Regions from separate parts of the Terrabacter sp. 2TAF16 genome, predicted to be linked through region 1. Evidence: riboswitches for the same ligand, from Rfam matches in the RefSeq annotation. Region 1 holds a riboswitch; each other region holds the start of a gene.
What was found. A riboswitch is a leader RNA that binds a small molecule or an ion and turns the genes downstream of it on or off. The one in region 1 is predicted to bind S-adenosylmethionine.
Positions count from the first base shown of each region.

Region 1 (9,349 bases):
CGCTCGACGGCCGCCTCACCGACCTGCGTGCCTTCGCCCGGCTCGGCGAGGAGGGCGTCGACCTCTTCCTCACCGACTCGACGAACGCCGACGTCCCCGGCTTCACGACGCCCGAGCTCGAGATCGCTCCGGCCATCGACAAGGTCTTCCGCCACGCCCAGCGCCGCGTCATCGTCGCCTGCTTCAGCAGCCACGTGCACCGCGTGCAGCAGGTGCTCGACGCCGCGGAGAAGGCCGGCCGCAAGGTCGCCATGGTGGGGCGCTCGATGGTGCGCAACATGGGCATCGCCGCCGAGCTCGGCTACCTCCGGGTGCCCGACGGCATCCTCATCGACATCAAGAAGATCGACAGCCTGCGTGACGACGAGCTCGTCCTCATCTGCACCGGCTCCCAGGGTGAGCCGATGGCGGCCCTCTCGCGGATGGCGAACCGCGAGCACCGCATCGACGTCGGCCCCGGCGACACGGTGCTGCTCGCGAGCAGCCTCATCCCCGGCAACGAGAACGCCGTCTACCGCATCATCAACGGCCTCATGCGCCTCGGCGCCAACGTCGTGCACAAGGGCAATGCCAAGGTGCACGTCTCGGGCCACGCCAGCGCGGGCGAGCTGCTCTACTGCTACAACATCGTCAAGCCGCGCAACGTCCTTCCCGTGCACGGCGAGTGGCGGCACATGTATGCCAACGCCCAGCTCGCCATCGCCTCCGGCGTCCACGAGGACAACGTCGTGCTCGCCGAGGACGGCGTCGTCGTCGATCTCGTCAACGGGGTCGCCGAGGTGACCGGTGTCGTCGAGTGCGGCTACGTCTACGTCGACGGCAGCAGCGTGGGCGGCGCCGACGAGGCGCTGCTCAAGGACCGGCGGATCCTGCGCGACGAGGGTTTCATCACCTGCGTCGTCGTGCTCGACGCGGCCACCGGCAAGATCGCGAGCGGCCCGGAGATCACGGCCCGCGGGTTCGTCGAGGACGACGAGATCTTCCAGCAGGTCATCCCCAAGGTCGAGCGGGCCATCGAGGAGGCCGTCGCCAAGGGTGTCCGCGACGACCAGCAGCTCCAGCAGGTCATCCGGCGCGCGGTCGGCTCGTGGGTCGGTGGCAAGATCCGCCGCCGGCCGATGATCATCCCGGTCGTGCTGCAGGCCTGACGTGACGGTGCAGGAGGCCGCCCGGGGGCACCTCGACAGCGACGACGGCCACGACGGTCCCTCCGGTCCTCCGGGGGAGCCCGCCGAGTCGTCGACGTGGGAGCCGGCCGGACGTCGTCCCCGCGGGCGCTGGGTCGACGTCGTCATCGGCGTCGTCCTGCTCGGGCTCGTCGCCGTCGGGGCGCTGCGCTGGTACGACTCGACGGCATACGTCGTCGTCGTGCTCCAGACGGCAGGGCCCTTCGTCGTCATCGGCCTGGGCCTGCTCGCCGTGGCGACGCTCGTGCTGCGGCGGTGGTGGATGCTCGTCCCCGTCGTCGCCGCGCTCGTCGTGGCGGCGACGGTCGCCGCGCCGGCCTTCCGAGCCACCTCCTCGCCGACGGCCGACCGAGACCTCACGGTCATGTCGGCCAACGTCTGGATCGGGGCGGCCAACGCCGGCCAGCTCATGGATGCCGTGCGCTTCCACTCCGTCGACGTCCTCGTGCTCACCGAGGCGACACCCGCGATCCTGCGGCGACTCGACGCCGAAGGGGCAGCCGACTACTTCAGCCAGCGGGAGGGCGTCGCCCGGGCCAGCACCTACACGGGGACGATGGTCCTGTCGCGCTACCCGCTCTCGGTGCGCAGCCTCGGCACCGACCCGGCGCTCGAGGGCACCCGGAGCGTCCAGCCCGAGGTCGACGTGACCGTGCCCAACGGCACGGTGCGTCTCAAGGTCGCCCATCCCACGGCGCCCTTGCGCGGTGACACCGTCGAGTGGCGCGCGGGCCTGCGGGCGCTCCAGTCGTGGAAGCAGCGTCTCGACGGCGACGAGCTCCTCGTCATGGCCGGCGACTTCAACGCCGGCTTCGGCCACCCCGGCTTCCGCGACCTCGCCGCGGGCCTCGACGACGCGCAGCGCACCGACGGGCAGGGCTGGGTGCGCACCTGGCCCTTCGCGGGCAACCGGCTTCCGGCCTTCGTCCAGCTCGACCACCTGCTGAGCCGCGGCCTCACGGTCGTCGAGGCCGGGCAGGTGGCTCTCAACCGGGCCGACCACGCCGCGGTCTGGGCGAGCTACGCCCTGCCGGCGCGCTGACCCGACCCTGAGCGTTCGAGCGCACCGACCGCGCCGGCGCACCGGCGCACGGACCTGCTCAGCGGCGTACGCCCGCGCTCACCAGGGTCGCTCGACCTCGACGTCGCGCGGGTCGGTGCCCTCGAGCGCCCATCCGGTCTCGGTGAGCGTCCACTCCGCGTCGGTGCCGTGCTCGACGAGCCCCGCGACGGCCGCGACGAGACGCTCGACGCCCTCGAGCGTGCTGCCGAGGCCGATGCTGGCGCGGACCGCGGTGGCGGAACGCTCGCCCCACGGGTCCTCGAGGAGCTCGTCGACGAGCAGGTGGGCGCAGAACTTGCCGTCCCGCACGCCGATGCCGTGCTCGACGGAGAGGACCTGCGAGACGAGCGAGGAGTCCCAGCCGTCCATGGTGAAGGCGACGACGCCGACCCGGTCGCTGTCGTCACCGAAGATCGACAGGACCTCGACGCCCGCGACGTCGTCGAGTCCGGCGCGGAGCCGCTCGAGGAGGCGGGTCTCGTGCTCCTCGATGGCCTCGCGGTGCCGGCGGATCGTCGAGCAGGCCGCGGCGAGGGCGATGGCGCCGATGACGTTGGGGCTGCCGCCCTCGTGGCGCGCCGGCCCGGTCGCCCACGTGGTGCCGTCCTCGGTCACCGAGCGCGTCGCGCCGCCACCGAGCAGGTAGGGGTTGCCGGCGTCGAGCCAGTCGGAGCGCCCGGCGAGGACGCCCGCGCCGTAGGGGGCGTACGTCTTGTGCCCCGAGAACGCGACGTAGTCGGCGTCCCACGCGGCGAGGTCGATGGTGCGGTGCGCCGAGAGCTGGGCCGCGTCGACGGCGATCCGGGCGCCGTGCTCGTGCGCCAGGGTGGCGAAGCGCTCGACCGGCCAGACCTCTCCCGTCACGTTCGAGGCGGCCGCGACGACGACGAGGCGGTGGCGCGACGGGTGGTCGGTCAGCGCCTCCTCGAGCAGGGCGTGCGCGTCCTCGACGGTCTGCGGGACGGGGAGGCGCACGGTGCGGAAGCGGCCCCAGGGCAGCAAGGTCGAGTGGTGCTCGGTGCCGAAGACGAAGACCGTCGTGCGGCTCGGCAGCGCCTTGCTCAGCAGGGCCCACGAGTCGGTCGTCGTCCGGGTGAAGATGACGGAGTCGCCCTCACGCGCGCCGACGAAGGCGGCGACCTCGGCGCGGGCCTGCTCGTACCACGCGCTCGTCAGCCGCGAGGCGAACCCGGCGCCGCGGTGCACGGACGAGTAGGTCTCGAGCGCGCGGTCGACCGCGGCCTGGACCGTCTCGAGCGCCGGCGTCGAGGCCGCGTGGTCGAGGTTGGCGTATGCCGTGTCGCCGTGGAGCGTGGGCACGCGCAGTCCCGCGCCGACGACGGTGGGCAGCGTGCGCGCCTCGGGCACGACGTGCAGGGCGCGGGTGCGCACGACGGGTGCGGGGGAGCCGCCACAGAGGGAGGCCGCTGGGTGCGTCGAGGGAAGGACCGACATGGGAGTGCTCCTGGGTCATGGGACCCACCCGGTGCAGGTCCGCGCTTGCCGACCTCGATCACACGTTCAGACCGAGGATGGCCTGGTCGTCACCCGGAGCACCCCACCGCGGAGGAGGGTTGCTGGCCAGCGAGCCGGGGCTTGTCACTGGCACTCATGACCTGCGCCCGACGATAAAGGGGTCGGTCGCCGGCTGTCCACCGCCCGGTCCCCGGGTGTCGCGATCTGAGACGCCGACCCCGCCGGGGCCCTCGCGGGACGACGGCGGGCGCGGCCACGGCATACGGCGGCCGCGTCCGACTGGTCAGCCCTGTTGCGCGTGTGACGCGTGAGTTCAGCGGTGCGTTGACGTACGGTGCGAGCATGGCGTCACGTCCGTCCACCAACCAGCGCTCGAGCTCCGCCGCGGCCACCCGTGCCAAGGGGTCCGCGGGCAGCGCCTCGTCACGCCCTCCGGCAGCCCGGGGCGGCCGGCCCGCGCAGCGCAAGCCCGCGGCCCGCAAGCCCGCCGCCAAGACCGCGTCCAAGACGCGGGGCGGAGGCCTCCCCTTCCCGCTCGGCGCGATGCGCAACACGTGGATGGGCGTCTCGCACATGGCGGGGGGAGCGGTGCGCCGCGTCGGCCACAGTGCCGCCGACCTCGAGCCGGAGCACCGCCGCGACGGCATCGGCTTCGCGCTCATCGCGCTCGCCGTCGTCGTCGCCGCCCGTGAGTGGTGGGGCGTCTCCGGCACCTTCGGCCAGGTGGTGCACGCCGTCTTCGCCGGCACCTTCGGCCGCGTCGCCTACGCCGTCCCGCTCGTGCTGCTCGCCCTCGGCCTGCGCATGCTGCGCGCCCCCCAGGACGACGCCGCGACCAACCGCGTCGTCGTCGGCACCATCGCCCTGACCTTCGCCGCGTGCGGTCTGTCGCACCTTGCCGACGGCATCCCCAACCCGCCCGACGGCGCCGACGGCATGCGTGCCGCCGGCGGCATCCTCGGCTTCCTCGCCTCGAGCCCGCTCGCGGCGGCCGTCTCGACCTACGGGGCGCTCGTCCTGCTCGTCCTGCTCGGTCTCTTCGGCCTGCTCGTCATCACGGCGACGCCGGTCAACATGATCCCGACCCGCCTGCGCCAGCTGCGCGCCCTCGTCATCGACCGCGACCACGTCGACGAGCAGCCCGACGAGGCTCTCGACGCCCCTGCCGCAGCGGTGAAGCGCGCGCGCCGCAAGGCCGTCGACCTCGCCGACCGCGACGGCGACGAGGCGTTCCGCCAGGCCGCGCAGAAGGCCCTCGAGGACGAGGCGACCACGCAGCTGCGACCGGGCGAGAAGCGCCCGACCCCTCCCGGTCTGCTCGCCCCGCGTCCCGGCGGCGAGAAGGGGGTCGAGAAGGTCATCGACGCCACCGACCCCAAGACGCTCGGGGCGCCCGACACGAGCAAGGTCGGACCCAAGGCCGAGCTCATCCCGCCGCCCATGTCCGACCTGCCGGCTCGCGTCGAGCAGCTCAGTCTCGGCGGCGACATCACCTACCAGCTGCCCGACCACGCGATGCTGACGCCGGGGCCGCCGCACAAGACGCGCAGCGAGACCAACGACCGCGTCGTCGAGTCGCTGACCAACGTCTTCGACCAGTTCGACATCGACGCCGCCGTCACGGGGTTCACCCGCGGCCCGACGGTCACGCGCTACGAGGTCGAGCTCGGCTCGGGCACCAAGGTCGAGCGCGTCACCGCCCTCTCCAAGAACATCGCGTATGCCGTCGCCTCGGCCGACGTGCGCATCCTCAGCCCCATCCCGGGCAAGTCCGCGATCGGCATCGAGATCCCGAACCTCGACCGCGAGAACGTGTCCCTCGGCGACGTGCTGCGCAGCAACACGGCCCGCACCAACGAGCACCCGATGGTCATGGGTGTCGGCAAGGACGTCGAGGGCGCCTACGTCATCGCCAACCTCGCGAAGATGCCGCACCTGCTCGTCGCGGGCGCCACCGGCTCGGGCAAGTCGAGCTTCGTCAACTCGATGATCACCTCGATCCTCATGCGCTCGACGCCCGAGGAGGTCCGGATGATCCTCGTCGACCCGAAGCGCGTCGAGCTGACGGCCTACGAAGGCATCCCGCACCTCATCACGCCGATCATCACCAACCCCAAGAAGGCCGCCGAGGCCCTCGCGTGGGTCGTCAAGGAGATGGACCAGCGCTACGACGACCTCGCGGCGTTCGGCTTCAAGCACGTCGACGACTTCAACAAGGCGGTCCGCGCCGGCAAGGTCAAGCCGCTGCCAGGCTCGGAGCGCCAGATCACGACCTACCCCTACCTCCTCGTCGTCGTCGACGAGCTCGCCGACCTCATGATGGTCGCCCCGCGCGACGTCGAGGAGTCGGTCGTGCGCATCACCCAGCTCGCCCGTGCCGCCGGCATCCACCTCGTCCTCGCGACGCAGCGTCCGTCGGTCGACGTCGTCACGGGCCTCATCAAGGCCAACGTCCCCTCGCGCATGGCGTTCGCGACGTCCTCGCTCGCGGACTCCCGCGTCGTGCTCGACCAGCCCGGCGCCGAGAAGCTCATCGGCCAGGGTGACGCGCTCTTCCTGCCGATGGGCGCGAGCAAGCCGATGCGTGTCCAGGGCGCGTGGGTCAACGAGTCCGAGATCCACGAGGTCGTCAAGTTCGTCACGACCCAGCTCAAGCCCAACTACGTCGAGAACGTCACCGTCGCGGCGCCCAAGAAGCAGATCGACGACGACATCGGCGACGACCTCGACGTGCTGCTCCAGGCCACCGAGCTCGTCGTCACGACCCAGTTCGGCTCGACGTCGATGCTCCAGCGCAAGCTGCGCGTCGGCTTCGCCAAGGCCGGACGGCTCATGGACCTGCTCGAGTCGCGCGGCGTCGTCGGCCCGAGCGAGGGCTCCAAGGCCCGCGACGTGCTCGTGCGCCCGGACGACCTCGAGCAGACGCTCGCGCTGCTGCGCGGCGAGGACGTGCCGCACCCCAACGAGCCCGTCGACGACGACTTCGCCGACATCGTCGAGCCCGCCGAGCCGTACGCCGCCCCGCCCGTCGACGTGGAGCCCCCGGACGTGTCGGCCGGCTACGCCGAGGAGCCCGACGATGAGGTCGCGCCGCAGCGCACGGCCTCGCTCGTCGCCGAGCGCGGTGAGCAGCGTGCCCACGAGGACGAGACGACCGCGGTCCCGACGGCGCGGTGGACGCCCGGCGACATGACGCGCACGGTCGACGAGGACGACGAGGAGTCCGAGGATGCCTGGAACCTCACCGACCGCGGCGGTCGAGAGCGCTACTGACCCCCGAGGGCCCGACACCCTGAGGCCGAGAGCCCCGACCCCACCGCGGTTCAGGGGTTGAAGCGGTAGCCGAGACCGGGTTCGGTGACGAGGTGGCGCGGGTTCGCCGGGTCGGGCTCGAGCTTGCGGCGCAGCTGGTTGGCGTAGACGCGCAGGTAGTTCGACTCGCGCCCGTACGAAGGGCCCCAGACGGCTCTGAGCAGGTCCTGCTGCTGGACGAGGTGACCGGGCTCGCGGCACAGCGCCTCGAGCACCCGCCACTCGGTCGGCGTGAGACGGACGTCCTCGCCCTCGACGGTCGCCCTCCGCTCGGCGAAGTCGAGGACGAAGTGGTCGGTCGCGACCGGCCCGAGGTGCCGGCCGAGGTCGCCGCCGCGGCGCACGGCCGCGCGCACCCGAGCGAGCAGCTCCTCGACACCGAAGGGCTTCGTGACGTAGTCGTCCGCGCCGAGGTCGAGCGCCTCGATCTTGTCGTCGGACTCGTGACGTGCCGACAGGACGATGACCGGGACGACCGACGCGGCGCGGATGCGGCGCAGCACCTCGGTGCCGTCGAGGTCGGGCAGTCCGAGGTCGAGGATGACGACGTCGGGTGCGTCCTCGAGCACCGACTGGACCGCGGTGCGACCGTCGGCGGCCGTGACGACCTCGTTGCCGTGGGCCCGCAGCGCGATCGTCAGGGTGCGCTGAAGCCGCGGGTCGTCGTCGACGACGAGCACTCGGGTCACGCGTCCTCCTTCGTCTCGGCAGGCCCGGCAGGCCCGGCAGGCCCAGCAGCCTCGGTCGAGGTGATGCTGTCAGCCACGTCGGTGCCGCCATCACCTCGACCCGAGGGGACCGGCGGGGTGAGCGGCAGCTCGACGACCATCGTGAGGCCACCGCCCGGGGTGTCCTCCGGCACGAGCGAGCCGCCCAGCACGGTCATCAGTCCCCGAGCCACAGCCAGGCCGAGGCCGAGGCCGTCGCCCTGCGGGGCGTCCCCGGCCCGCTGGAACGCAGCGAAGATGCGCTCCTTGTCGGCATCGGACACGCCCGGTCCGCGGTCGATGACCCGCAGCTGCACGGTGGCTCCGATCCGGCCTGCCGTGAGGCGCACCTCTGCGTCGCCGCTGTGCCTCAGGGCGTTCTCGACGACGTTGGCGAGCACGCGGTCGAGCAGTCCCAGGTCGGTCCGCACGAGGGGGAGGTCCGGCTCGAGGTCGACGTCGACGCGCTGGGGGGCGGAGGTGGTGCGCACCGTCGACACGACGGCGTCGAGCAGGTCGATCGAGTGGTGGTGCGCGCGCACGGCACCGGTCTCGAGCCGGGACAGGTCGAGGAGGTTGCCGATGAGGGCGTCGAGGCGGTCCGCGCTCTCCTCGATCGACTCGAGCAGCTCTGCCTCGTCGTCGGCCGTCAGGTCGAGACCGGACTGGCGCAGCGTGGAGACCCCCGCCTTGATGCTCGCGAGGGGCGTGCGCAGATCGTGCGAGACGGCGGCGAGCAGAGTCGTGCGCGCGGCGTTGTCGCGGGCGAGCCCGGCGGCCTCGCGCGCGGCCCGGACGAGCTGCTCGCGTCCGTGCAGGATCGCGGCGTGGGTGGCGTACGCGTTGACGACGCGCTGGTCCTCGGCCGCCACGGGCGGTCCGTCGAGCAGCAGGTGGACACCGTCGTCGACGGTGATGTCCAGAGCCCACACGGCGCCGGCCGGGAGCACGGTGCCTGCGGGCAGGTGGGGGTCGGTCGAGGCGACGACGGTCGACGGCTGGTCCGGGTGCGACTCGGTGAGCACGGCAGCGCGCATGCCGAGGTCGTCGCGCGCCCGGTCGAGCAGGGCCGGCAGGGGTCGCGGCTCGGCGAGCAGGTCGCGGCTCATCGCGGCGAGCGCCGACGACTCGCGCTCGGCCGAGACCGCCTGCTCGGTGCGCCGGGCTGCGACGTTGACGACCGACGAGACCGCCATGGCCACGAGCACGAAGACGGCGAGAGCCAAGGCGTTGGGTGGGTCACTGATGGTGAGCGTGCCCCGTGGCTCGGTGAAGAACCAGTTGACGACGAGCGAGCCGACGACGGCGCAGAAGAGCGCCGGCCAGATGCCACCCACGAGGGCGCACACGACGGTCAGCGCGAGGTAGAGGAGCAGGTCGAGCGAGAGCGTGTGCCCCTCCCGGGTGGCGACGAGCACGGCGGTCAGCCCGACGAGGGCGACGACGGCGAACAGCATCCCGCCGACGACCCGGCGGGCGGGCAGGCCAGTGGCGTTCCGGCGACGGCTGGCGACCTTCGACCCCTCGTGAGGGACCAGGTGGACGTCGATGTCGCCCGAGCCGTCGGCCACCTCGGAGGCGATGCTCGGACGCAGGATCTGCTG
Region 1 covers NZ_JBFRFZ010000005.1:145,308-154,656, reverse strand. Annotated here, with positions in the region: gene AB4Z14_RS07940 (ribonuclease J) at 1-1,148, shown strand, start outside; gene AB4Z14_RS07935 (endonuclease/exonuclease/phosphatase family protein) at 1,150-2,229, shown strand; gene AB4Z14_RS07930 (aminotransferase class V-fold PLP-dependent enzyme) at 2,308-3,705, opposite strand; SAM riboswitch class IV at 3,742-3,867, opposite strand; gene AB4Z14_RS07925 (DNA translocase FtsK 4TM domain-containing protein) at 4,069-6,999, shown strand; gene AB4Z14_RS07920 (response regulator transcription factor) at 7,050-7,727, opposite strand; gene AB4Z14_RS07915 (DUF4118 domain-containing protein) at 7,724-9,349, opposite strand, start outside.

Region 2 (9,349 bases), on a different contig from region 1:
GTGTGAGGCTGCCGACAAGGCTGCTCGGGTTGCCTCGCCCACGGGCTACCGTGGAGCAAGAGGCGTGCGCGGAGCGCGCTGAGGGGCGCCGCTCGAGCGCACGCCTCGTCGCCGAGGAGGTGGGTAGCCCATGGCTGCCCAGCGCGTCGCCGGTCGGGCCGAGAAGAGGGTCCGGGGCACAGGATCACCCCTCGGAGGCGCGATCGCCCTGCTGCGCGCGGGCCCGCGACTGACCGCTGCCCGCGTGCTGTCGGTCCTGGCCCTCGCCCTGATGCTCGTCCAGTCTCTTCTGGGACTGCTCGTGCCTGGCCTGTACCCCGAGCAGGGCTGGGCGGTAGCCGCACTACGCGGCAATGACCTCGTGACGCTGGCAGTCATCGTGCCCGCGCTCGCGCTGAGCTTGTAACTCAGCGCAACCCGCGCCTCGGCCACGTCGGTCGCCGTGTGGCTCGGCCTGCTCTTCCACGGGATCTGCAACTACGCCTACTACGCCTTCGGCGCCGCGTTCAGCGACGTCTTCCTCCTTCACGTCGCCGCCGTCTCGGCCTCGACGTACGCCCTGATCCTGCTCGGGTCGAGCCTCCAGGTCGAAGCCGTGGCCGCTCGGATGCGCACCGGCCCGGCAGCACGGGTGGTCGCGGCCTTCACGACGCTGCTCGGGGCGGGGCTCGTCGCCGCTCGGGGGGACCCTGTCGGTCCGGTTCGCCGTGACCGGCCTGCTGCCTACGACGGTCTCTGGGGGCACAATTCCGACGCACGTTGTCAGGCGCTCATCACGGCAACAGCGGTGTCGGGTCGTCTGACGCTCAAGGCCTCGCAACGCGAAGGACCTGCCAGTCCTCAGATGCCCTCACGGTCCCCACTGAGCCGGTCCGGGATTCCGTCTGAACGGCGACTTCCGGCGTCCTGCCAGAGCACCGGTGTCACGACTGGTCCACCGGTTTCACTGGCTCTCAGGCGGCCACATCACGTGAAGCCCTTACGGCCTGGGCCGGTATCGCAGGGCGACCGCACCCGACCGGAACTCTTGACGATCCACCAGCTCGAGCTGGACGCGCTCGCGCAGACCGGCGAGCAACGTCGGCCCGTGTCCGGCAAGGACCGGCTGCACGACGAACGCGTACTCGTCGATCAGTCCCAGATCTGCCAACGCCAGGGGAAGCGTCACGCCACCCACGAACAGCCCCCCGCCTGGCTCCTGCTTGAGCCGCTGAACCGCGTGCCCCACGTCGCCTCGCACCAGCTCGGCATTCCAGTCGACCCCGCTCAGCGTGCCCGACACGACGTGCTTCTTCGTCCGGTTGATGGTCTCGGCGAAAGGGATCTGCCACTCATCCATCCAGTCAGGCCAGGTGCCCGTGGCCGGCTGGCGCCACGCCGACTCCATCATCTCGTAGGTCACCCGGCCGAACAGCAGGGCATCGGCTCGTTCCAGTTCAGCGGTCCAGTAGCGCATCGACTGCTCGTCCGGGGGTAGCCCCGCCTCGTGATGGCAGCAGCCGTCGAGTGTGACGTTGATCGAGTATCGGAGTGGTCTCATCTCGTTGCTCTCCCTTGAGGCGCGCAGCCCGTCTTCACCGGACCGTACTCAAACTCCCCCGGGCGGGCCACCAACGATGTTCAGGGGCCGCCAGCTCCGCCCCACGATCGGAATCGGCCGTACACAGGGCTGAGGGAGAGTGGGCCACCCGTTGCCGCCCTCCCGCCTGGGTTGACCGATGCCCTACAGCCCGAACGTGTGCCACTCGCCTTCGGAAACCACCTCGACAGAGTCGCCGATGACCTTGATGGCGGTCTGCTCGTCGATGACATAGGCCGGGCCGCCGATCTCAGCGGCCCACTGCTTCGCGTCCGCAAGGGTGTTCGTCGGAAAAGCGTTCAAGTGAGGGAAGATCGCGAACTCCACGAGCCCCAGCGTCCGATCGTCACTGGCCGCCGGCCACTTGACGAAGTCCGAACCGATTCGGGGTGCCATGACCATGCTCCCGGCGCTCACTCCGACCCAGGTCGTGTCGGGCAGGGAGGACAGCTGGTCGACCAGGCCGGATTGCCGCAGCCAGTGACACAGGTACGCGGCATCGCCGCCGTCGACGAGCAGGACGTCGGCCTCACGGATCCATTCGACCCATCGCTCCGTGCCGATGGTGGGTAGGGCGGTGAGCTCGAGGACACCCACGGACTTCCACCCCAGCGAGGTCATGGCGTCTCCCGGGTCCCCGCCCGTGACGAATCTGTGCACCGACCGCGGCCCGCACATGGGGTGCCCCCATTGGGCGGTCGGGATGCAGAGCGCGGCAGACTCGGAGATCGGCTTGCCCAGCATGCCGACGAGCGCATCGCGGATGCTGGTGTTCGTGACGCCGCCCGAGGTGAGAAGCAGCTTCATCGCTGGGGCTCCTTGGCATGGCTCGACTCTGGGGCAACGAACGGGCCGGCGGAGGCGCCCCGGACGTTGACGGGTGTCGACACCGTACACACAGACCGGCGGTCGGCCGGAACCATGCAGGGTGACGCCCGCTTCGCTCACGTCTGCGTGCCGACCGGCTCGGACGCGCGGCCGAGGCTGGCACCCAGCGTGGCGGCATACGTGCCCACCCAGCGGCGGACGTGCTCCCCCTGGTCGGCGACCTCGCTCTCGAGCAGCGCCACGGCGGGCGCGGGCACGTCGGCGCCGAGCTCGACGAGGAGGTCGTGCAGCGCGGTCGCGACGGCGTCGCGGTGGGCGGGCGCGCCGGCGATCGCCACCGGCACCGCCGCGACCCCCACGAGGTCGCCTTGGCTCAGCTGGTCGAGAAAGAGCTTGAGCAGCCCGCTGTAGGTCGCCTTGTACGTCGGGGTCGCCACGACGAGCAGCCCGGCGCGCCTCACGACACCGAACGGGTCCTCGACGGGAGCCGATGCCCGCGCCACCTCGGCCCCGAAGGTGACGCCGACCGCCTCGCCCAGCTCGATGACGACGGGCACCCCCAGGCGTATGCCGTCCGGTGCGGCTCGTCCGTCCGCCTCCACCGTCTCGGCGAGCGAACGCACGACGAGGTCCGCAAGCGCTCGCGTGCGCGAGCCGACCCGCGGGTTGCCGACGAGCTCGACGACCTCGACCGCCGTGCCGACGGCTGCAGCCGCCGCCGTCACGCGCTGGCCCCGACGCCGGTCCTCAAGGGCTCGGTCGACGCGCCGTGAGCGGCCGAGACCCCTGTCCCCCAGTTGGATGCGGACCGTGCTGCACCCAGGCCGAGGTGATCCCGGAGGGTGGCACCCTCGGCGTAGTCGCGCCGCAGGACGCCGCGCTCCTGCAGCAGCGGCACCACCCGGTCGGCGAACTCGTCGAGTCCGCCCGGGGTGATGTGCGGGACGAGGATGAAGCCGTCACTGACCTCGGTCGCGACGGCGTCCTCGAGCGCGCGGGCCACGGTCTCCGGTGAGCCGACGAAGGTCTGGCGACCGGTCAGCTCGATGACGACCTCGCGGATGCTGAGCCCCTTGGCCTCGGCCACGGCTCGGTAGCGGGCCGCCTCGGCCGCGGGGTCACCGACCTGCCGGGCACGGCCGCGGACGATCGAGGACGCCTCGGAGACGATCGGGTCGACGGTCGGCAGCGGGCCGTCGGGGTCGTAGTCGGACAGGTCGCGGTTCCAGACCTGCTCGAGCAGGAGGATCGCCGTCTGCGGGCTCACCTGCTGGCGCCGCACCTCGGCCGCCCGGGCGACGGCCTCGGCATCGGTGTCACCGAGCACGAACGTGGCAGCCGGGAGGATCTTGAGGGCGTCGGGCCGCCGACCGTAGCGCTCGAGCCGGCCCTTGACGTCGCGGTAGAACTCGCGCGCGCCGTCCCCGGTGGAATGGCGGCTGAAGATGGCGTCCGCACTGCGCGCTGCGAGCTCGCGACCGTCGCTCGAGTCGCCGGCCTGCAGGACGACCGGATGGACCTGTGGGCTCCGGGGCACGCTGAAGCGGCCGGCGACGTCGAAGTGCTTGCCGCGGTGCTCGAAGGTCCCCGCGGAGGCATCGGCCAGGAAGTCGGCCCCGTCCGCCCGCACCGCGTCGACCGGCCAGGAGTCCCACAGCTCGCGGGCCGTCGCGATGAACTCCTCGGCGCGCTCGTAACGCTCGGCGTGCGGGAGGAACCCTCCACGCCGGAAGTTCTCACCCGTGAAGGCGTCGGAGCTCGTGACGACGTTCCACGCGGCGCGTCCTCCGGACAGGTGGTCGAGGGTCGCGAACTGGCGCGCGACCTCGTAGGGCTCGTTGAACGTCGTGTTGATCGTGCCGGCGAGACCGAGGTGCTGCGTCACCGCAGCCATCGCGGCGAGGACGGTGAACGTGTCGGGCCGGCCGACGACGTCGAGGTCGTGGATCCGACCGCGTTGCTCGCGCAGCCGCAGCCCCTCCGCGAGGAAGAGGAAGTCGAACCGGCCGCGCTCGGCCGTCTGCGCGAAGTGGGTGAACGACGACAGGTCGATGTGGCTACCCGAGGCAGGGTCGCTCCACACCGTCGTGTTGTTGACCCCCGGGAAGTGGGCGCCGAGGATGACCTGCTTGCGGTGCTGCGTCATGGGAGCTCCCTTCTCACGCCGACGCGGCGGCGTAGCGGTTCACGGCGACGGGCAGGCCGAGGCGCTTGCGCAGCGTGCCGGGGTCGTATGCCGTCCGGAAGGCCCCAGCGCGCTGGAGCGCGGGCACGAGCTCGTCCACGACGGCGACGAGGTCGTCGACGACGACGGCCGGACGCAGCCGGAAGCCGTCGTAGCCGGCGTCGTGCCAACGGAGCAGGAGCGACGCGAGGTCGGCAGCGGTGCCGGTGAAGACGTGGGCGTCCGACCTGAAGGGCGACCCCGCGGCCTCGTCGAGCCGGCGTCGCCGGGTCCGGGCGATCTCTGTCGTGCTCCCCAGGACCACGACGAGGTCGGCGAAGACCGTGAGGGGATGGGTGTCGCGCCCGACCCGCGCCTCTGCTCCTCGGACCTCGCCGAGGATGCTCGCGGCCTGCTCGTCGTCGTGCGGCGTCACGAAGACGACGTCCGCCGACCGGGCCGCCAGCTCGTACGGAGTCGTCTGGTGCGCCAGGGCGGTGACGACGGGCTGCCCCTGTGGCGGTCGCGGGGTGATCGACGGGCCGCGGACGCTGAAGTGCCGGCCCTCGAAGTCGACGTGGTGCAGCCGGTCCCGGTCGACGAAGCGCCCGGTCGTGACGTCGCGGATCTCGGCGTCGTCCTCCCAGCTGTCCCAGAGCCGCCGGACGACCTCGACGTGGTCGGCAGCCTCGTCGAAGCGATCGCGCACGGCAGCGCGGCCCTCGGGGGTGGACGCGAAGTCCCGTCGGATCGCGGGGAGGGTGCGACGACCGACGTTGCCGGTCTCGCCGGGTGTGCCACCCACCTGCACCCGCCAGCCGGCACGACCGTGGCTCACGTGGTCGAGGGTGGCGACGGCCTTGGAGACGTGGAACGGCTCGGTGTGGCTCGTCGTGACGGTCGGGACGAGGCCGACGTGTCGCGTCAGGGGGGCGACCGTGGCTGCGACGAGGAGCGCGTCGAGCCGCCCGCGCACCTGGTCGGTGCGCGTGTCGACGTCGTCGGAGAAGGGGTCCACCGACTGGAGATCGAGACTGTCCTCGATCGTCACGAAGTCGAGCAGGCCCCGCTCCGCCGTGGAGGTGAGGTCGGCCCAGTAGCGGGCGGTGAGGAGGTCGTCCGGCCGCGCGCCCTTCTCGCGCCACGCTGCCGGGTGCCATCCCGCACCGTCGAGGGCGACGGCGAGGTGGATCTGCGCGGCGTTCGGAGTGAGGCCAGTCACCAGTCGACTCCCTTCTGCTGCAGCTCGATGGGACTGAGGCTCCTGCCGGTGAGCGCGTACGTCGTCATCTCGGTGAGGCGCGGGGAGTACACGTGCAGGCTCACCGCCGGGTCCGGGCCCTCGTTGCTCACGTGGTGCACGTAGCGACGTCCGAACGTGCGCTGCTGGCCGGCCCGTAGACGGCCGACGTCCTCACCGACCTGCGGGGTCCGGTCGGGACCGTCCAGATCGGCGACGCGCTCGCTCAGCTGTCCTTGCAGGACGACGAACGAGCCGGCGCACTGCCCGTGGTCGTGCCACTCCGTCCCCTGGCCGGGGAGCCAGGTGAGCAGCCAGGCCTCGTGGTCGGGCTCGGCGGCGATCCGGGCGTAGTAGCGGCTGATCGGGTCGAAGTCGACGAGGCCGGCCCAGAGGGCACGGTCGCCCGCGAGGCGCCGAGCCGTCTCCGCGAGGTTGACGGCGATCCGTGGTGCGAACGTCGATGGCGTCCCGGTGCCGGGCGCAGAGAGCGTGGTGAGGGTGGTGGTCCGGTCGGGGCGGGTGCGCAGAGGCATGGCAAGGCTCCTGAAGGTGTGAGGGTGGGTCGAGACGGACTACGGGGACGCCGCACGCCACAGCCGGGCCCAGTCGGGCCGCCGACGCTGCGCATGCGGTCGTCTGGTCGTCAGTCCCGACAGAGGGCGCTGCTCACCCGGGAGAGGTCGACGTGCCGGCGGCGGTGAGCCCACAGGGCGTGGCCGCGGGATCGGCGTTCGGTGGTGTGCGTCATGGGAACCCTTGTGTCCGTGGGGCCCTCGTCGAGCCCGCGCTTGCGTCGAGCGGGAGGTCGACGCCTGGTCCTCACCCGGGGCACCCCGCCGCGGAGGAGGGTTGCCGCCCAGCAAGCCGGGGCTTGTCGCTGGGACTCATGACCTGCAGAGACGATAACATACTGATTTGGTAGGGATAGCTGGGCGACCACTCCCTGAGATGCCGCCGAGGCCGCGGACCGTCGGGTCCGTGGCCTCGGCGGGGCAAGGGCGGCGTCTAGAGCGGCGATCCTCGCCGGGTTCCTCGTCGTGACGCTGCTGCCCGCTGGTGACGTCAAGGACACCGCGTCAGCACTCGTCGACCCGGTGCTCGTCATCGTCCTGTCACTCATGGTGCTCCCGGCCCCGGTCGGCCTCGTCCGGACCATGCTGCGCGAGCTGCTCGAGATGAGGCCTCCCCCGAGATCGAGCAACCGGCCCGTGAGGCCGTCACCGAGCTGTGCGCCGGGATGGGCCTCGTGGAACCGGTCGTGCGGATGACGAGGACCGGGGGCGTCTCTACGTGGAGGTCGACACGTCGTCTCACCCGGCGAGTGGGACGTCGCCGACATCGACCGGCTGCGGACGGCCCTCACCGAGCGGCTGCACCGCCTGACCGTGGCCACCTGGATCAACGTCGAGCTCTCCTGCGACCCTGCCTGGCAGCAGGGCTGACGGGGTCACCAGATCGGTGCCGATCACCCACGGAGGGGGAATCGGCACGCCCGGCTCCCCCGGCACGATCGGGAGACGACCAGCCCGCCCACGAGGAAGATGAGGCCGCTGTGAACCCGGTGCTCGCGTTCGTCATCGTCATGCTCGTCTGGACCGTCAGCGACCTCGTCGCGAAGAAGACGAAGTCGCTGCTGTCCTCGCTCTTCGTCGCCTCGATCATCTTCTTCATCGGCTTCCTCACCGACATCTTCCCCGAGGACCTCCTCGCGAGCTCGAGCCTGCTCGCGCTCGCCGGTGTCGTCGTCGGCTTCGTCATCGTCCACCTCGGCACCATGATCAGCCTCGACGACTTCAAGAAGCAGTGGAAGACGCTGCTCGTCGGCATCGCCACCGTCATCGGCATCGGACTTGCCCTGCTGCTGGCCGGATTCATCTTCGGGCCCCGGATCTCGGGCTCCGCGGCCGACGGCTATGCGCAGGCTCTCGACTTCGTGATCGCCGGCACCGGCGCCTTGAGCGGCGGCACCATCTCGGTCCTCATCGTCCAGGAGGCGGCCCTCGGCGTCGGCCTGACGAGCATCGCCGTCTTCCCCGTCCTCATCGCCGCGCTCCAGGGGCTCATCGGCTTCCCGCTCACCTCGATCATCCTGCGCCGCGAGGCCGCCCGGCTCAAGGAGGAGTACCGAGCGGGCACGCTGGCGCCGGTGGTGGCCGCGGGGGCCGCCGCCGCCAGCAGCGGGGGCGATGGCGGCGGCAGCAAGGGCGACGCCGGCAGCAGCGGGGGCGACGCCACGCCACCCGCCGAGCCCGTCCCGGAGACGAAGCTGCCCGCCGCCCTCCGCACGACGGCCGGCACCCTCTTCATCGTCGGGGTGGTCGTGCTCATCAGTCTGGGCATCAACAACGTCACCGACGGCATCCTCAACACGTTCGTCGTGGCCCTGCTCTTCGGCATCGGCCTGCGCACGACGGGGATCTTCAAGCCGTCGGTCCTGTCGGGCATCGACGCCTTCGGTCTCATGATGATCGCCATCATGATCCTCGTCTTCGGACCCCTGGCGACGGTGAAGCCCAGCGACGTTTCAGCGCTGGCCGTGCCGCTGCTCATCGCCTTCGCCTTCGGGATCGTCGGGATCGCGGGCTTCTCGGCTCTCGTCGGCAAGCTGCTCGGCTACAGCGTGTCGATGTCCGTCGCGATCGGGCTCACCTCGCTCTACGGCTTCCCGGGCACGATGATCCTGTCCCAGGAGGCCGCCAAGGGAGCCGGAGAGACCCCCGAGGAGGTGGCCGCGATCGAGAACGAGATCCTGCCCAAGATGATCGTCGCCGGCTTCTCGACCGTGACGATCACGTCGGTCATCATCACGAGCATCATCGCCGGCCGGATCGGTGGCGGCTGAGCCGTCGCGCTCCTGCTCCGGTCCCGGTCAGGGGGCCATCGCGGCATACCCGGTGGCGTCGTGGATCGCCAGCCCGGCGTACGTCGCAGAGGCGCTCGCGCCGGCGTTCACCTGGGCCAGCTGCGCCTCCATCGCGGTGCGGGTCCAGCCGTAGAACGTCTGCTTCGTGTCGACGGCCGTCGCGCCGAGGTAGTTCGTCTCCTGGCCGAGGCGCACGGGCTTGCCGAGCGCGGCGCCGGCGGCGAGCGCGGGGGTCGCGACGTCGAGCGTCCCGTCCGTGCCGGCCGCGGTGTTGCGGTAGGACATCACCGTGACGCCGGCCGTGCGCTTCATGATCTCGCGGTCGAGGGTCGAGGCCGCCCCCGTGGAGGCGACGGCGTGGATCGTGTTGAACCAGAAGGGGATGTCGGCCTCGATGGGGTACGTGCCGGCGTTGGCCTTGAGCTTGTCGAGCAGCGCGAGGTACGTGCTGACGACGGTGGCCTGGTCGGTGCCCCAGGCGGAGGTCGAGTAGGGCTCGACGTCGACGTGGATGCCCGTGAAGAGGCCCGAGCTCTTGGCCGGCTTGAGCCAGTAGGTGACGACCCACGTCGGGTTGTCGACCCAGCCGGGGTCGCCCCCGAGCGCATCCACCCGGATGCCGGCAGCGCGGGCCCGGTCGCTCAGCGCCTTGATGTTCGGCAGCTGGCTCGA
Region 2 covers NZ_JBFRFZ010000026.1:941-10,289, forward strand. Annotated here, with positions in the region: gene AB4Z14_RS21645 (hypothetical protein) at 131-406, shown strand; gene AB4Z14_RS21650 (dihydrofolate reductase family protein) at 980-1,540, opposite strand; gene AB4Z14_RS21655 (Type 1 glutamine amidotransferase-like domain-containing protein) at 1,724-2,386, opposite strand; gene AB4Z14_RS21660 (NADPH-dependent FMN reductase) at 2,524-3,132, opposite strand; gene AB4Z14_RS21665 (NtaA/DmoA family FMN-dependent monooxygenase) at 3,129-4,553, opposite strand; gene AB4Z14_RS21670 (LLM class flavin-dependent oxidoreductase) at 4,567-5,793, opposite strand; gene AB4Z14_RS21675 (cysteine dioxygenase) at 5,790-6,347, opposite strand; SAM riboswitch class IV at 6,594-6,706, opposite strand; gene AB4Z14_RS21680 (hypothetical protein) at 6,852-7,082, shown strand; gene AB4Z14_RS21685 (hypothetical protein) at 7,367-8,656, shown strand; gene AB4Z14_RS21690 (hypothetical protein) at 8,684-9,349, opposite strand, start outside.
Region 2: another riboswitch for S-adenosylmethionine. It lies ahead of AB4Z14_RS21675 (cysteine dioxygenase); the one in region 1 lies ahead of AB4Z14_RS07930 (aminotransferase class V-fold PLP-dependent enzyme).

Region 3 (9,349 bases), on a different contig from region 1:
GCACGACGATCCAGCTCGGCACCGGGCGCACCGTCTCCGTCGGCGACGTCGTCGAGCTGTGCCGCAAGGTCACCGGCAGCGACGCCGAGATCGCCACCGAGAGCGATCGCATCCGGCCCGGGGGGTCCGAGGTGCAGATCCTGCTGTCCGACCCGTCGCTCGCCAACGAGGTGCTCGGCTGGGCGCCCACCGTGTCGCTCGAGGAAGGTCTCGCCGCCACCGCCGAGTGGCTGCGGCCGCGCGTCGACCCCGAGACGGCCGGCCGGTACCACCGGTGACCACGACCGGCGAGGCGCACGCGCCCGGAGCGCGCGGGCCCGAGGGCACGATCCCGCTGGCCGTGCCCAACATCGGCGAGCTCGAGCGCCGCTACGTCCTCGAGGCCGTCGAGTCGGGCTTCGTCTCGTCCGTCGGACCCTTCGTCGCGGAGTTCGAGCGGCGTTTCGCCGAGCGGGTCGGGTCGAAGCACGCCATCGCGTGCGCGACCGGCACGGCCGCGATCCACATCGGCCTGCTCCTGCTCGGGGTCGGTCGCGACGACGACGTCGTCTGCTCCGACTTCACCTTCGTCGGCTCGGTCAACCCGATCGCCTACTGCGGCGCGCGGCCGGTCCTCGTCGACGCCGAGTGGACGACGTGGAACATCGACCCTGCCCTGCTCGCGGCCGAGCTCGACCGCCGCGCTGCCGCGGGGGAGGCACAGCCCAAGGTCGTCGAGATCGTCCACGTGCTGGGGCAGCCCGCCGACATGGGACCGCTCATGGACGGCTGCGACCGGCACGGCATACCCGTGCTCGAGGACGCCGCGGAGTCGCTCGGGGCGACGTGGACGGCGGGCCCCTATGCCGGGCGTCACACCGGCACGGTCGGCCGGATCGGGTGCTTCTCCTTCAACGGCAACAAGATCGCGACGACCGGCGGTGGCGGCATGATCGTCACCGACGACGACGACCTTGCCGCCCGGGCCCGCCACCTGACGACCCAGGCGAAGGTGCCCGACGTCGGCTACCTCCACGACGAGGTCGGTTACAACTACCGCCTCACGAACATCGCGGCGGGCCTCGGGCTCGCCCAGCTCGAGCGGCTCGACGAGTTCGTCGCGGCCAAGCACCGGATCGCGTCCCGCTACGACGCCGCGTTCGCCGACCTGCCGCTCGTCCTGCCGCCGCGCGTCGACGGGCTCGAGGCGACGTACTGGCTCTACTCGGTCCTCGTGCCCGAGTCCGACGGGCGCGGGCGTGACGAGTTCCTCGACCACCTCAACGGGCTCGGCGTCGGGGCGCGCGCGCTGTGGCGGCCGCTGCACGACCAGCCGCCGTTCCTGTCGGCGCCCCTCGTGGGTGGCGCTGTCGGTGACGGCCTCTTCGCCCGAGGCCTCTCGCTGCCCTGCGCGACCGAGCTGACCGACGCCGACCAGGACCGCGTCATCGCGGCGGTGCGCTCCTTCTTCGTCTAGGCCTGCTTCGCCCGGGCCGGACGGCCGACGCAGCGCGCCACGGGGTGGGGCAGGATGTCGTCGTGGAGATCGCCATCGGGCTGCTCGCGATCGCAGCCACCGTCCTCGGGGGGTCCTGGCTCGCCGACCGCTTCGACCTGCCGCCGCCGCTCGTCCTCATCGTCATCGGCATCCTCGGGTCCTACCTGCCGTTCGTGCCCGAGGTGGCCCTGAGCCCCGAGGTCGTGCTGCTCGGCATCCTCCCGCCCCTGCTGTACGCCGCGGCGATCCAGACGTCACTCGTGGACTTCCGCAACAACCGGGGCGTCATCCTCAGCCTGTCCGTCGGGCTCGTCCTTTTCACGGCCCTCGGGGTGGCGCTCTTCCTGCAGTGGGTGCTCGGCCTCGACTTCGGGGTCGCCTTCGCCATCGGCGCTGTCGTCGCTCCGCCCGACGCGGTCGCGGCCACGGCCGTGGGCCGCCGCATCGGACTCCCACGCCGGCTCGTGTCCATCCTCGAGGGGGAGTCGCTCGTCAACGACGCCACCGCCCTCGTCTCCCTCCGGACAGCGTTGGCGGCGGCGGGTCTTGCGTCGGGGGTCTCGTCCGGTGGGGTGTCGTTCGGCGGCGTCGTGCTCGACTTCGCCTGGGCGTCGGTCGGGGGCATCGCGATCGGCGTCGTCGTCGCGCTCGTCGTGTCGGTGCTGCGCCGGCACTTCTCGACCGAGCCGGCCTTCGACACGGTGCTGTCGTTCATGGTGCCCTTCGCGGCCTACGTCCCGGCGGAGGAGCTGCACGCCTCGGGCGTCATCGCCGTCGTGACGGCCGGCCTCGTCCTCGGCCACAAGTCGCCGCGCACCCAGACCGGCGCCTCGCGCCTCAGCGAGCGGATCAACTGGACCTCGATCCAGTTCCTCCTCGAGAACGCCGTCTTCCTCCTCATCGGGCTGCAGGTCTTCTACGTCATCGCCGACGTCCGCACCTCGAGCCTGTCCGCCGGGCAGATCACGCTGGCCGCGGTCGGCACGCTCGTCGCCGTGCTCGTCCTGCGGCCGCTCTGGATCGTGCCGTTCCGCTTCCTCAGCACGCGGGTGTTCCGCATCGAGGCACACGCTCCGTGGACGCACACCGTCGTCCTGTCGTGGGCCGGCATGCGAGGCGTGGTGACGCTCGCGGCCGCCCTGCTGCTGCCCCCGGAGACCCCGCACCAGAAGGTCCTCGTCCTCATCGCGGTTGTCGTCACGATCGGCACGCTGCTCATCCAGGGCACGACGCTGCCGGCCCTGGCACGCTGGCTCGACGTGCGCGGGCCCGACCCGCGCGAGGACGCGCTCCAGGCGGCCACCGTGCTGCAGGCCGCGACCCGGTCCGGTCTCGAGGTGCTCGACGGGATGGACGACGTGGACGAGGCGACGCGGGAGATGCTGCGGTCGCGGTCCGAGGACCGGCTCAACCAGATGTGGGAGCGGCTCGGGCCCCGCAGCGGCAACGACGACGAGACGCCGAGCGTCCGCTACCGACGCGCCCGGATGCAGATGCTGCAGGCCGAGCGCGACGAGGTGCTCCGGCTGCGCGACGAGGGGCGGGCCGACCACGTCGTGCTGCGCGTCGTCCTCAGCACGCTGGACCTCGAGGAGACCATGCTCGACCGCATCGACGACCAGGAGAGCCGCCTGGCAGAGAGTGAGATGTTGCCCGTGGACACGATCGAGGCTCCCTGTGAGCACCTCCAGGACACCGACTCGTGCGTCGAACCGCGCACGCCGGAGGGTTGCGAGGAGTGCCTGCGCGACGGCACGACGTGGGTGCACCTGCGCCTGTGCCTCCAGTGCGGGCACGTCGGCTGCTGCGACTCCTCCGAGATGAAGCACGCCACGGCACACTTCCACGAGACGCAGCACCCCGTGATGCGCTCCATCGAGCCGGGTGAGGCCTGGCGCTGGTGCTTCGTCGACGAGGTCGTCGGCTGAAGCCGAGGATCGTTCAGCCGGCGTGCTCGGCCAACAGGGTCAGGAACGCGGCGCCGTACTTCTCGGCCTTGACCGGTCCGATGCCGTTGACCGTGAGCAGGTCGGCCGTGCTGCCCGGTCGGGCCTTCACCAGCTCCCACAGCGTGCGGTCGGGCAGCACGACGTAGGCAGGCACGCCCTCGGCGTCGGCGATCGACCGCCGCTCGGTGCGCAGCAGCTCGAAGAGCGCCCGGTCGGCAGGGCTGGCTTCGGCCCCGGCCCCGGTCCCCGACCCGGCCCTGGTCGAGCGCGAGCCCGACGACGAACGGCTGCGTGCCGGCGCGGCCGAGAGCCGGCGCAGCTCGACCCTCTCCACGCCGTCGAGGATCGGACGGGCCGCCTCCGTGATGGTGAGGGCGCCCATCCGGCCCGGATCGGGGACCAGGACCGAGCGCGCGACGAGCTGGCGGATGACCGAGCGCCACTCCCGGTCGGCGAGGTCGCTGCCCACCCCGAAGGTCGGCAGCTGGTCGTGCTCCCAGCTCGCGACCTTGTCCGTGCGCTTGCCGAGCAGCACGTCGATGACGTGCCCGGCGCCGAAGCGCTGGCCCGTGCGGATCACGGCCGAGAGCACCTTCTGCGCAGGCACGGTCGCGTCCCACATCTGCGGCGGCTCCAGACAGGTGTCGCAGTTGCCGCAGTCTCCGGACTCCTCGTCGAAGTAGGCCAGCAGCAGACGCCGGCGGCACGAGGAGGCCTCGGCGTACCCCAGCATCGAGTCGAGCTTCATCGAGTCCACGCGCCGGTGCTCAGGACTGCCGTCGGACCGCATGATGAACGAGCGCTGCTGCACGACGTCGGCGAGACCGTACGCCATCCACGCCACCGCCGGCTCGCCGTCGCGGCCCGCCCGACCGGTCTCCTGGTAGTAGCCCTCGAGGCTCTTCGGGAGGTCGACGTGCGCGACGAAGCGCACGTCGGGCTTGTCGATGCCCATGCCGAACGCGATGGTCGCCACGACGATGACGCCCTCGTCATGACGGAACCGTTGCTGGGCGGCGGCCCTCGCCTCGTTGGGCAGGCCGGCGTGATAGGCGATGGCGTCGTATCCCTGCTGGCGCAGGAGCGCCGAGATCTCGTCGGTGCGCTTGCGTGACTGGCAGTAGACGATGCCGGCCGAGCCGCGGAAGCCTGCGCCGTCGTTGCCGCTCTCGAGGAAGCGCAGCAGCTGGGCGCGCGCGTCGCCCTTCTCCTCGACGACGTAGCGGATGTTGGGACGGTCGAAGCTCGAGACGAACTCGGCGGCGCCGTCGAGGCGCAGCCGCTGGTAGATCTCGTTGCGGGTCAGCGCATCGGCGGTGGCGGTCAGCGCGATGCGCGGCACCCGGGGGAACCGGGCAGTGACCTCGGCGATGCGGAGGTACTCCGGCCGGAAGTCGTGGCCCCACTGCGACACGCAGTGGGCCTCGTCGATGGCGAAGAGGGCGATGCCGGCGCCGGTGGCCGCGTCGTCGAGCAGACGCAGGAACGAGGGCATGAGCAGGCGCTCGGGCGCGACGTAGAGCAGGTCGAGGCGGCCCTCACGCACGTCGCGGCGGACGGCATCCGACTCCTCGGCGGACGAGGTGGAGTTCCAGAAGGCCGCTCGCACGCCGAGCAGGCGCAGCGCCTCGACCTGGTCGTGCATGAGCGCGATGAGCGGCGAGACGACGATGCCGACGCCGGGCCGCACGAGCGCGGGCAGCTGGTAGCACAGGGACTTGCCGCCGCCGGTGGGCATGAGCACGACCGTGTCGTGACCCGCCACGACGCGGTCGACGATCGCCTGCTGGGCCCCGCGGAACGAGCTGAAGCCGAAGACGTCGTGCAGGACGCGACCTGCGGCCTCCTCGTCGTGCCGGCCCTCGTCCGCGGCGACGGGTGCCTCGATCGTCACCTCGGCGTCGACGACCTCGAGCTCGGACCCGACCAGCTGCTTCTCCATGACCCGGCGAGCGTACCTGCCACCGCCGACCGGGCTCAGGTGAGCCGCTGCGTGACCGTGTGGGTGTCGCCGTCGTGGACGACCGTCGTCATGGCACCCTGCACGAGCGCGAGGAAGGGCGCGACGTGGCCGCACTCGACGTCGGCGACGATCGGCACGTCGAGCATCCCCAGGGCATCGACGACGGCCGCGTGCTGCGTGAAGCCGTGCGGCTCTGGCGCGCTGGTCCGGGACACGAGGATGCCGCTCGCGGCGTCGAACCAACCACGCAGGCGCATCGCGTGCAGGGCACGGCAGATGTCGTAGGAGTTCCACTCGGCGATGTCGAGCAGCACGACGGTGCCCTCGGGCGCGTGGTCGCGCGCGAAGGCAGCGATGTCCGCGAAGCGGCCGCCCGCGAGGAAGCTCACCGTCTCGACGCACCCCGCGACGAGCCTTCCGGAGAACGTGATGGGTGCGTCCTCGTGGCCCGGATCGATGCGGGTCCACGTCCCTCGGCCCTCGAGGGTCATCTCGGAGACCGTCGGGTTGCCGGCGTAGTCGTCCCAGCCGCCGGCACGGTGCCGCCCGGGGGAGTGCTGCCGCAGCTCGTCCCCGGCCGCGGCGCCCGCCACGTCGACCCAGTGGAGTATGCCGCCCGGCACGGCATACGGGGTGTCCATGAGGTTCTGCCCGTGGATCGTCGCGATGCCGGTCGTGAGGGTGAGGGGGGTCAGCCACGTCGACGTGTCGGAGAAGCCGACGCACCAGGTCGGCTCGGCGGCGGCGACCGCGTCGAGGTCGAGCAGGTCGAGCAGGTCGATGCCGGTCTCACCGCCCCACGGCGGGACGACCGCCCGGATGCTCGGGTCGAGGAGCATCCCCATGAGCTCGGCCGCGCGGGCTTCGCGGGGCCCGCTCACGTGGCTCGGCGCGTGGTTGAGCTCACCCACGACGACGTCGAAGCCACGGTCGCGGAGGCACTGGACGGCATACGCGAACCGTCCCCAGAGCTCGTCGGAGACGCCGGAGCTCGGCGAGGTCACGCCGATCCGGTCGCCGGGGCGCAGTGGGGCAGGGTAGCGGATCGGCATGGCTGCCATCGTGCCAGCCATGCCGATCCGCTTCAGCCCGGTTTCGGCCGGGTCGGTCGGGAGCGTCAGGCCTTGGCGGCCGTGAAGCCCTGCTCGAGGTCGGCGACGATGTCGTCGATGTGCTCGATGCCGACCGAGAGGCGCACGAGGCCCGGCGTCACGCCTGCAGCGAGGCGGTCCTCGTCGGGGCCCTGGGAGTGCGTCGTCGAGGCCGGGTGGATGACGAGCGAGCGGACGTCGCCGATGTTCGCGACGTGGCTGTGCAGGGTCAGCGCCTCGACGAACCTCTTGCCCGCCTCGAGGCCACCGGCGATCTCGAACGAGAGCACGGCGCCGGCGCCACGCGGCGTGTACTTCTCCGCGAGAGCGTGGAACGGGCTGTCCGGCAAGGACGCCCACACGACCTTCTCGACCTGGTCGTGACCCTGGAGGAAGGCAGCGACCTGGTGGGCGTTCTCGAGGTGACGCTCGATGCGCAGCGACAGCGTCTCGATCCCCTGGGCGATGAGGAACGCGTTGAAGGGCGACGCGGCCGGGCCGAGGTCGCGCAGCAGCTGGACGCGGGCCTTGAGGATGAAGGCGAGGTTGGCGCCGAGCGGGCTGCCGACGCCGAGGTCGCGGGCGAAGACGAGCCCGTGGTAGCTCTCCTCGGGCGTGTTGTAGTTGGGGAACTTCTCCGGGTCGGCGCCGAAGTCGAACGTGCCCGCGTCGACGATGACGCCGGCGATCGAGGTGCCGTGACCGCCGAGGTACTTCGTCGCCGAGTGCACGACGATGTCGGCGCCCCACTCGATGGGGCGGATGAGGTAGGGCGTCGCGACGGTGTTGTCGACGACGAGCGGTACGCCGTGCTCGTGCGCGAGGGCCGCGACGGCCTCGATGTCGAGGATCTCGCTCTTGGGGTTGGCGATGGTCTCGCCGAAGAGGAGCTTGGTGTTGGGGCGGATCGCCGCGCGCCACGAGTCGATCGACGTCGGGTCCTCGACGAAGCCGACCTCGATGCCGAACTTCGGCAGCGTGTGCTTGAAGAGGTTGAACGTCCCGCCGTAGAGGCTGGGGGAGACGACGACGTGGTCGCCCGCCTCGGCGATGTTGAGCACGGCGAGCGTCTCGGCAGCCTGGCCCGAGGCCACGAGGAGGGCGCCCACGCCGCCCTCGAGTGCCGCGATCCGCTGCTCGACGACGTCGGTCGTCGGGTTCATCAGACGGGTGTAGATGTTGCCGAACTCCTTGAGCCCGAAGAGGTTCGCGGCGTGGTCGGTGTCGTTGAAGACGTAGCTCGTCGTCTGGTAGATCGGCAGCGCGCGGGCCCCCGTGGCACTGTCGGGGGCCTGGCCGGCGTGGATCTGCTTGGTCTCGAAGGACCAGTTGGGCTCGGTCATCGGTCGTCCTGCTCTTCCTGGGTCGTGTCGCTGACCGGGGTCCCGTGTCACCGGGCCCCGTGCACCGACGGGTCGGTGCGGGAGAGAGGCTCTCCGCGCTTGCACGAGCGCCGGGTGGCGTCGACGGGCCAGGTCTTCACCCGGGGCACCCCACCGCGGTTGGAGGGTTGCCGGCCAGCGAGCCGGGGCTTGTCGCTGGCGCTCATGACCTACCGGCGAGTGTACGTATGCGTGTCCGCCAGGTGGGAGGCCATGTCCTCATCGTGGACGGGCCCTTTCCGACGAGCGTTCCCGATCGGCGCAGGGCCGCGTCGAACCGGACGGGATGGCTTGCAGGGCAGACCAGTTCGTTGTCCACAGGGGTGGCCTACCTCTTGAAAGTCGCTCGAACACCTGTTCTGCATATCTGCTTGGGTGAAGTAGGATCTGTGGATGACCGCGAATCCGGTTCGGGGAGTGGACTACCCGTCCACCTACCAGCAGCTGCTGGAGTGGTTCCCGGACAACCAGTCCTGCCTGGACTACCTGGCCGGACTGCGCTGGCCCGACGGGTTCGTGTGCCCGAAGTGCGAAGCCACTGAGTTCTGGCGCACCGGTGCCGGGCTGTGGATGTGCCGGGCCTGCGGGCGGCGCACGTCGGTCACCGCTGGAACGATCTTCGACCGGACGCGGACGCCGTTGTCGACCTGGTTCGCGGCGATCTGGTTCCTGACCTCGCAGAAGAACGGGATGTCCGCACTCGGCCTGCAACGGGTCCTCGGGTTCGGCTCCTACGAGACGGCGTGGGCCTGGATGCACAAGCTGCGCCGGGCGATGGTCCGCCCGGAGCGGGACAAGCTGTCCGGGATCGTGGAGCTCGACGAGACGATGATCGGCGGCGTCACCCGCGGCCGGATGGGCGGCTACGGCGACAAGGTCGCGGTCATGATCGCCATAGAACACAACGAAACCCGCCGCCTGGGCCGAGTCCGGCTCGGCGTCGCCACCCAGCCCGGAACCGCCGAGCTGGTCGACTTCGCCACCCGGGTCATCGAGCCCGGATCAACGATCCGCACCGACGGCGCCCGCACCCTGCGCCGGCTCGCCGACCTCGGCTACACCCACGAGTTCACCCTCGGCTACTCCGCGCCCGACAAGGCCAGCGTGCTGCCCGGAGTGCACCTGGTGGCCTCACTGCTCAAGCGCTGGCTGATCGGCACCCTGCACTTCCGCGTCGAGGAGGCACACCTGCCCTACTACCTCGACGAGTACACCTTCCGGTTCAACCGCCGCAACGCGAAGTCACGAGGACTGCTCTTCTATCGGCTGCTCGAGCAAGCCGTCGACACCGACCCGCACCCGCTCAAGGGCCTGCTCAAGCCAGAAACCGGCATACCCGACTTCACCTAAGCAGATATGCAGAACACCTGTTCTACTTGAAGGATCGCCGAGAGGAGGCTCGCCGTGCCGTACACCCCGTCACCGGTGGAGTCCTCCGGTGCGCCGGCGGGTGGGCGCTGGAGGACTCTGAGGGTGGCGTGGACGGC
Region 3 covers NZ_JBFRFZ010000018.1:57,028-66,376, forward strand. Annotated here, with positions in the region: gene AB4Z14_RS20360 (SDR family NAD(P)-dependent oxidoreductase) at 1-278, shown strand, start outside; gene AB4Z14_RS20365 (DegT/DnrJ/EryC1/StrS family aminotransferase) at 275-1,456, shown strand; gene AB4Z14_RS20370 (Na+/H+ antiporter) at 1,519-3,405, shown strand; gene recQ (DNA helicase RecQ) at 3,419-5,368, opposite strand; gene AB4Z14_RS20380 (LD-carboxypeptidase) at 5,404-6,462, opposite strand; gene AB4Z14_RS20385 (bifunctional o-acetylhomoserine/o-acetylserine sulfhydrylase) at 6,507-7,823, opposite strand; SAM riboswitch class IV at 7,914-8,033, opposite strand; gene AB4Z14_RS20390 (IS1595 family transposase) at 8,256-9,212, shown strand.
Region 3: another riboswitch for S-adenosylmethionine. It lies ahead of AB4Z14_RS20385 (bifunctional o-acetylhomoserine/o-acetylserine sulfhydrylase); the one in region 1 lies ahead of AB4Z14_RS07930 (aminotransferase class V-fold PLP-dependent enzyme).